Sulfuricurvum kujiense DSM 16994: one gene and its partner. The protein of the gene in region 1 interacts with the protein of each later gene in a pairwise test. Links are inferred from orthologs where the notes say so. Each region holds a gene or a part of one and is shown in the gene's direction. Other genes may lie near its edges. The genes, in order: leuS and ligA.

Region 1 (3,438 bases):
CGCTGGGTGCGATTATGGCGATGGTAACGTTTCGGTATGAATGGCGTTTCGCGTTAGCGGCCATCATCGCGATTGTGCATGATATCGTTATTACATTTGGATTTGTCTCTTATTTTGAGATCGATTTCAATATCGAGAGTGTTGCGGCGCTGTTGATGATTTTAGGGTACTCGATCCATGATACGATTATTGTCTACGACCGTATCCGTGAACACATCCAAGAATCTAAAAACAGCGATTTTGTGATGATCGTCAATGAAGCGGTATCCCGTACCCAGTCTCGTACGACATTGACATCGTTGACGGTCTTTTTCGTCGTATTGACCCTGTTCTTGTTCGGCGGAGACATTATGCTCGGGTTCAGCTTCCCGATGCTGGTCGGTGTTATTATCGGAACGTATAGTTCGATTTTCGTTGCGGCACAGCTTGTTGTTTGGACGGGATTCAGTGTCGGGCGTTATCGTGAAAAGATGGCTGAAAAACAGAAAATGCAAGCTGAAAAAGAGAAAATGCGTGCTCAATTTGAGCAGGGCATTGTTTAACATTTGACAAGAGTATTTAGGAGTTTTTTTTGAATTACACCCCCGCATCGATTGAGGCCAAGTGGCAAAAAACGTGGAGCACGACGAAGGCCTATGAGCCTTCGGACGATTTTTCCAAACCTAAAAAATATGTTTTGAGCATGTTTCCTTATCCGTCGGGACGTATCCATATGGGACACGTCCGCAACTATACGATCGGCGACGCATTTGCCCGCTACTATCGCCAGCAGGGCTTTAACGTTCTTCACCCTATCGGATGGGACAGCTTCGGTATGCCGGCGGAAAATGCGGCGATCAAACACGGCGTCCATCCGAAAAAATGGACCTATGAAAACATCGCAACAATGCGCGGAGAGCTTGCCGGGCTTGGGCTATCTTTCTCCGAAGATCGGGAATTTGCGACTTCTAACCCGGAATATACGGCGTTCGAGCAGGGTTTCATCATCGATATGTTTAATCGTGGGTTGTTGTATCGAAAACAGGGGTTTTTGAACTGGTGCCCGCACGATTTGACCGTTTTGGCAAATGAGCAGGTGGTAGACGGCGGATGCTGGAGATGCGGAACGCCGATCGTCCAAAAAGAGATGTATCAGTACTACCTCAAAATCAGTGATTACGCCGAAGAACTTCTTGAGTCTTTAAAAACGTTAGAGGGAAAATGGCCGAAGCAGGTTTTGACGATGCAGGAGAACTGGATCGGAAAATCGTACGGTTTGGAATTTGCGTTTAAACTCGACGAAGAGAGCGAAGGCAAACTGGGCGCCGTGTATCAAAGCTTCGATGTCTTTACGACGCGTCCCGATACGATCTACGGGGTGAGCTACGCCGCCTTGGCTCCGGAACACGAGATTGTCCGCCATATGCTTTCGTTCGGCCTTTTGGATGAGGCTACAAGCGATGCTATCAAAGCGATGCAGCGGGTCAGTGCGCGTGACCGCGCCACGAGCCCAAAAGAGGGGGTGTCTCTGGGGATTCATGTCATCCATCCATTGACAGGGGCAAAAGTTCCGGTATGGGTGGCTAATTTCGTCCTTACCGATTACGGCTCCGGGGCAGTTATGGCCGTTCCTGCACATGACGATCGTGACTATGAATTTGCGGCGAAGTACAATTTGCCGATCAAAGCGGTTATCTTCCCGAGCGAGGGTGAATTGCCGCTGGGGTGCGCCTATACCGAAGCAGGGACGCTTCGTGAGAGTGCACAGTTCAGCGGTTTAGACAATGTTACCGCTAAAGCTTCTATCATGGATCATTTCGAAGCTTCTCACCTCGGTAAAAAAGTGATAAATTTTCGTCTCAAAGACTGGGGAATCAGCCGTCAGCGTTACTGGGGTGCTCCGATCCCTCTGATTCACTGTGAGTCGTGCGGAATCGTTCCGGAAGATAAAGCCAACCTTCCGGTCGCATTGCCTGAAGACGTTGTGATTAACGGTGAAGGAAATCCGCTTGAGCACCACCCGACGTGGAAACACTGTACCTGTCCGAAATGCGGGAAGAGCGCCGTCCGTGAAACCGATACGATGGATACCTTTATCCAATCGTCATGGTATTTTTTGCGCTATACGGTCAAAAATGATTACCAAAAGGCGCTTGACCCTGCAGCACTTGATTACTGGATGGGTGTCGATCACTACATCGGTGGGATCGAACACGCCATTTTGCATCTGTTATACGCACGCTTTTTTACGAAAATGCTCCGTGATCTGGGATACGTCAACTCAGATGAGCCGTTTGAGCATCTTTTGACACAGGGGATGGTTCTCAAAGACGGGGCAAAAATGTCCAAGTCCAAAGGCAATACCGTCGATCCCGGAGAGCTGGTTGCAAAATATGGTGCCGATACGGCGCGTCTGTTCATCCTTTTTGCCGCCCCTCCAACCCAGGAGCTGGAGTGGAACGACAGTGCGGTTGAGGGGGCATTCCGCTTTCTGAAACGTTTTGCCGATCGAAGCCAATACGTCAATGTTACCGATAAATTACCGAGTATCGAGCACAGTACCCTTTCCAAAGAGGAGAAAGCGGCCCGCAAAAAAGTGTATGAAGCGCTGAAACGGGCTCAAGAGGTATACGGTGAACGTCATACATTCAATACCATGATCGCGGGTGTAATGGAAGCGATGAATGCGTTAAACGAACAAAATAACCGCGATGTCTGGACGGAAGGGTATTGGATTTTAACTTCCGTGATGGAGCCGATCGTTCCGCATATCTGCTGGGAACTTTCTACCAACCTTTTCAACGGCAAAAACTTCGGTACGCAAACGGTACGAGAAGAGGTATTCGAAGTGGAAGCGCTGGCGCTTGGAGTTTCGATCAACGGTAAAAATCGCGCCACGATCGAAGTGGGTGTGAATGAGTCTCAAGAGGCGATTATCGAGATTGCCAAAGCATCCGTAGAGAAATGGATAGAGGGCAAAGAGATCGTCAAAGCGATCGTGATCCCCGGCAAGCTCGTCAATCTCGTCATAAAAGGGTAAAGTGTGAAATACTGGATACTGAGCGCATTGATCTTTTTAGCCGGCTGCGGTTATCAGCCTTCGAGCCATTTGGCTAAAAATGTTGTGGGCGACAGTGTCAGTACCGAAGTGGTAATTAGGATGGAAGACCCTCAAAATACCGTTATTATAAAAGATGCCGTCGATATGGCGGTTATTACGAGATTTAGAACGGCACTCGTTCCTAAAAATGTTTCGCATACCCATTTGAAAATAATGATAAATTCCGTATCTTTCAGTCCTCTCCGGTACGATACTAACGGCTATATCATAACCTACCGCACCGCGGTTGTAATGGGAATCAGCCGTACGACGGCGGGCAAAACGGCGAATTATACGACCAGCGGGGTATATGATTTCGATATTGAACCGAATGCTATTATTTCCGATCAGGCACGTTT
Region 2 (3,209 bases), 310 kb from region 1 along the record:
GCAGCCGAGACTAGTCTATAAACAGGCGGTCATTATTGAGCATGGGATACCGATGAATCGAGAGCCGATTTATTTGCGCGTTCCGCCGGGGCATGCCAAAAATTGGAAAAAACACTGTCACGAATACGGTGCCTGCGGCGAGCGGGTTTTCTTTGTACACAACGACTGGTACGAGCGCGAGTATGTTCCGCGTTATAAGGAAAAACACGGTGACCGCGGGTATGACCACCGTGACAAAGGCAAAGGGAATGATCACGGCAAAGGTCGTGACAAATAATTATTTCCGTCACTTTTTTTGTATCGTCAAAAATTTCTGTACTTTTCTGTTTAGCCGAAAAGTACCAAAAGAGCATACCGTGATCCAAAGACGCGACGCTCCTCTTGGCACGACTGCCTCCGGAGCGGCTTTAGGTATTGGATCACGGGAAAATCATTACTGCAATAAATATGCCGCGAAAACATACATAGAGCCCAGCCGATGGCAGTAGTGCCGAATCGGCTGGTAGCGTTTTGTTTGAGAGGTGCTTTTCTTTTGATCCTTTACTAAAAAGAAAAGGATATTTATAAACTTTTGCGTAAAATCACACAAACACTTTACATTGCCGATTAAAAGACGAGAATCTTAATGACCCAAACCGACTATAAAAACGCCGTAGAACAACTCAAAAAATACTCTTACCACTATTACGTCCTCGACGATCCGATCACGACGGACGAGGAGTACGATATCCTCTACCATAAGGTGGTGGCGTACGAGCATGAGCATCCGAGTGAGATCATCAGCGATTCTCCGACACAGCGGGTCGGGGACGTGCCGCAGGATAAGTTTGATAAAGCACAGCATCTCAGCCGCATGTGGAGTCTCGAAGACCTCTTTGACCGCGAGGAGTTGGAGACGTGGGTAAACCGTATCACCAAAGGCTACGGCGATGTCCGCTTTTACTGCGAACCGAAATTCGACGGGGCGAGTCTGAACCTGATCTACGATAAAGGCGTACTCGTTCAGGCGATTACCCGCGGAGACGGGGTCGAGGGGGAAGACGTTACCCAAAACGCCAAAACGATTCAGAGTATCCCCCTTAGAATCGAGTACAAAGGGCGGATCGAGATACGCGGCGAAGTGGTCATTTTCAAAGAGGATTTTGAGAAGATCAATCTCGAGCGCTCCCGCAACGGCGAGTCGCTGTTCGCCAACCCGCGCAATGCGGCGGCGGGGAGCCTGAGACAGCTCGATACCCGGATTACGGCGTCGCGCCGTCTGGTATTTATGCCTTACGGCATTGGAGCTAATACCCTCGAGATCAAAAACCTCAGTGAGCGGATGGAGTGGGTCTATGGCCTCGGATTTCGCAATCCCCATATGACCCACTTGTGCGAGAGCGCGGATCAAATCGAGACCTTTTACCATGAGATGAGGGTTGAGAGGGATAACTTCGCGATGCTGCTGGACGGGATGGTGATCAAGGTCGACTCGATTGCGGTACAGGATGAACTGGGCTATACGGTCAAAAATCCCCGCTGGGCGGCGGCGTATAAATTCCCCGCCATCGAGAAGCTCACGACACTCAAAGAGGTGATTATGCAGGTGGGGCGCAGCGGTGTCGTCACTCCCGTCGCCATCGTCGAACCGGTCGATATCGAGGGGGTGACGGTCGAGCGTTCGACATTGCATAATTTCGACGAGATCGAGCGCAAAGATATCCGCATCGGGGACAAGGTGATCATTCTCCGCAGCGGCGACGTTATCCCCAAAATCGTCAAAGTCATTACGGCGGAGCGGACGGGAAGCGAGCAGGTGATTCCACGTCCTACGCAGTGCCCCGTCTGCGGAAGTGAACTGCTCGATGAGGGGGCGTTGATCAAATGCCAAAACATGGGATGCGAAGCGCGGGTGGTCAACTCGATCATCTATTTCGCCTCCAAACAGTGCCTTAACATCGACGGATTGGGAGACAAGATCGTCGAAGCGCTTCATAGCGCGGGGATGGTGCATGAGGTAAGTGATCTTTTTGGCCTCACAATGGATCAGCTCCTCTCATTGGAGGGATTCAAAGAGAAAAAGAGCCGCAACCTCCTCGATGCGATCGCGGCGGCCAAAGGGTGCGACTGCTGGCGCTTTATCAATGCACTGGGGATCGAGCATATCGGAGAAGTCGCCTCCAAAACCCTCTGCGGTGCGTTCGGTACGGCGTTTGATCGCTCATCCCGCGAAGAGATTCTGGCGTTGGAGGGGTTCGGGGGAGAGATGGTCGAATCGATCCTCGAATTTGTCCGCGTCAACAGCGAGAAGATCGAGAGACTCCGATCGATTTTAAACCCTGCCGCTCCTGTTAAGATCGAAGCGGCAGAGAACCCGTTTAAAGGCAAAAGTGTCGTCATTACCGGATCGATGAGCGTACCGCGCGATCACATCAAAGTGATGTTAGAAGAGTTGGGAGCAAAAGTCGCTTCATCAGTGTCGAAAAAGACCGATTACGTCGTGTACGGGGAAGATGCGGGGAATAAATACGATAAAGCGGTAGAGCTCGGTGTGACGCTCCTCACCGAAAGCGAATTTAGAGAAATGTGCGAAGCGGGCGATTCAGCGCCGCTTCCCGATATTGCTTCGACGCCGCAGGGGAGCGCTGTAGAGCCAAAATATAGCCTTTTTGATTAAATAGGCTGCGTACCCTTTAACTTTGATCCCTCCCGGGAGCAATCCCGCTCCGTATTCGCCGCCCAGTGCGATCATAACCCCTTGGTTTTTATACGTAAAGGGGTGTTTGGCTTTTCCTTTGAGCGAGCGGAGGATGTTTCGTGCGACATGCTCGCCGCCGCGCTCCGCCAGCTGCGCCGTGGGAGGGATAAATTTTCCCTCCTCCGTGATTGCCTGAGTGATATCGCCGATCGCATAGATATTCTCATGCATCGGGATGTTCAGGTTCGCATCGACGATCAGGTGCCCTTTGCCGTTCGTCTCAAACCCCAGATGCTGGGTGAGCGTCGATGCGGCGATCCCCCCGGTGAAGATCATAAACTCGAAATCGAGCACTTTGCCGCTGTCGAGGATGATCTGATTCTCCCGTACTTCGCCGATACGGTTGTTATGCCAGACGTGTACCCCCAGCTGGACAAGCCGTTGATGGGCACTCTCGATCAAATACGGATCCATTCCGAAGAGGATAGTCTCATACGCGTCGATGAGGTAGACGTCGACGCCGCGGCATCCG

What was found.
Region 2: the proteins of leuS (region 1) and ligA interact in binary tests that used the Escherichia coli proteins (3 or more experiments, as listed by UniProt). The link is inferred for Sulfuricurvum kujiense DSM 16994 from one-to-one orthologs.

What each region holds. Positions count from the first base shown.
Region 1 is NC_014762.1:495,700-499,137, forward strand. What follows is about bases 185-3,295. They hold leuS (leucine--tRNA ligase), read left to right. Parts: upstream 185-571; coding sequence 572-3,019; downstream 3,020-3,295. Other genes in these bases: secF (protein translocase subunit SecF), read left to right, coding at 185-542; SULKU_RS02635 (hypothetical protein), read left to right, coding at 3,023-3,295. In the rest of the region: more of secF, read left to right, coding at 1-184; more of SULKU_RS02635, read left to right, coding at 3,296-3,438.
Region 2 is NC_014762.1:807,751-810,959, forward strand. What follows is about bases 259-3,140. They hold ligA (NAD-dependent DNA ligase LigA), read left to right. Parts: upstream 259-625; coding sequence 626-2,656; downstream 2,657-3,140. Other genes in these bases: SULKU_RS04145 (hypothetical protein), read left to right, coding at 259-277; SULKU_RS04155 (NAD(P)/FAD-dependent oxidoreductase), read right to left, coding at 2,582-3,140. Outside these bases: more of SULKU_RS04145, read left to right, coding at 1-258; more of SULKU_RS04155, read right to left, coding at 3,141-3,209. UniProt on the Escherichia coli protein: DNA ligase that catalyzes the formation of phosphodiester linkages between 5'-phosphoryl and 3'-hydroxyl groups in double-stranded DNA using NAD as a coenzyme and as the energy source for the reaction.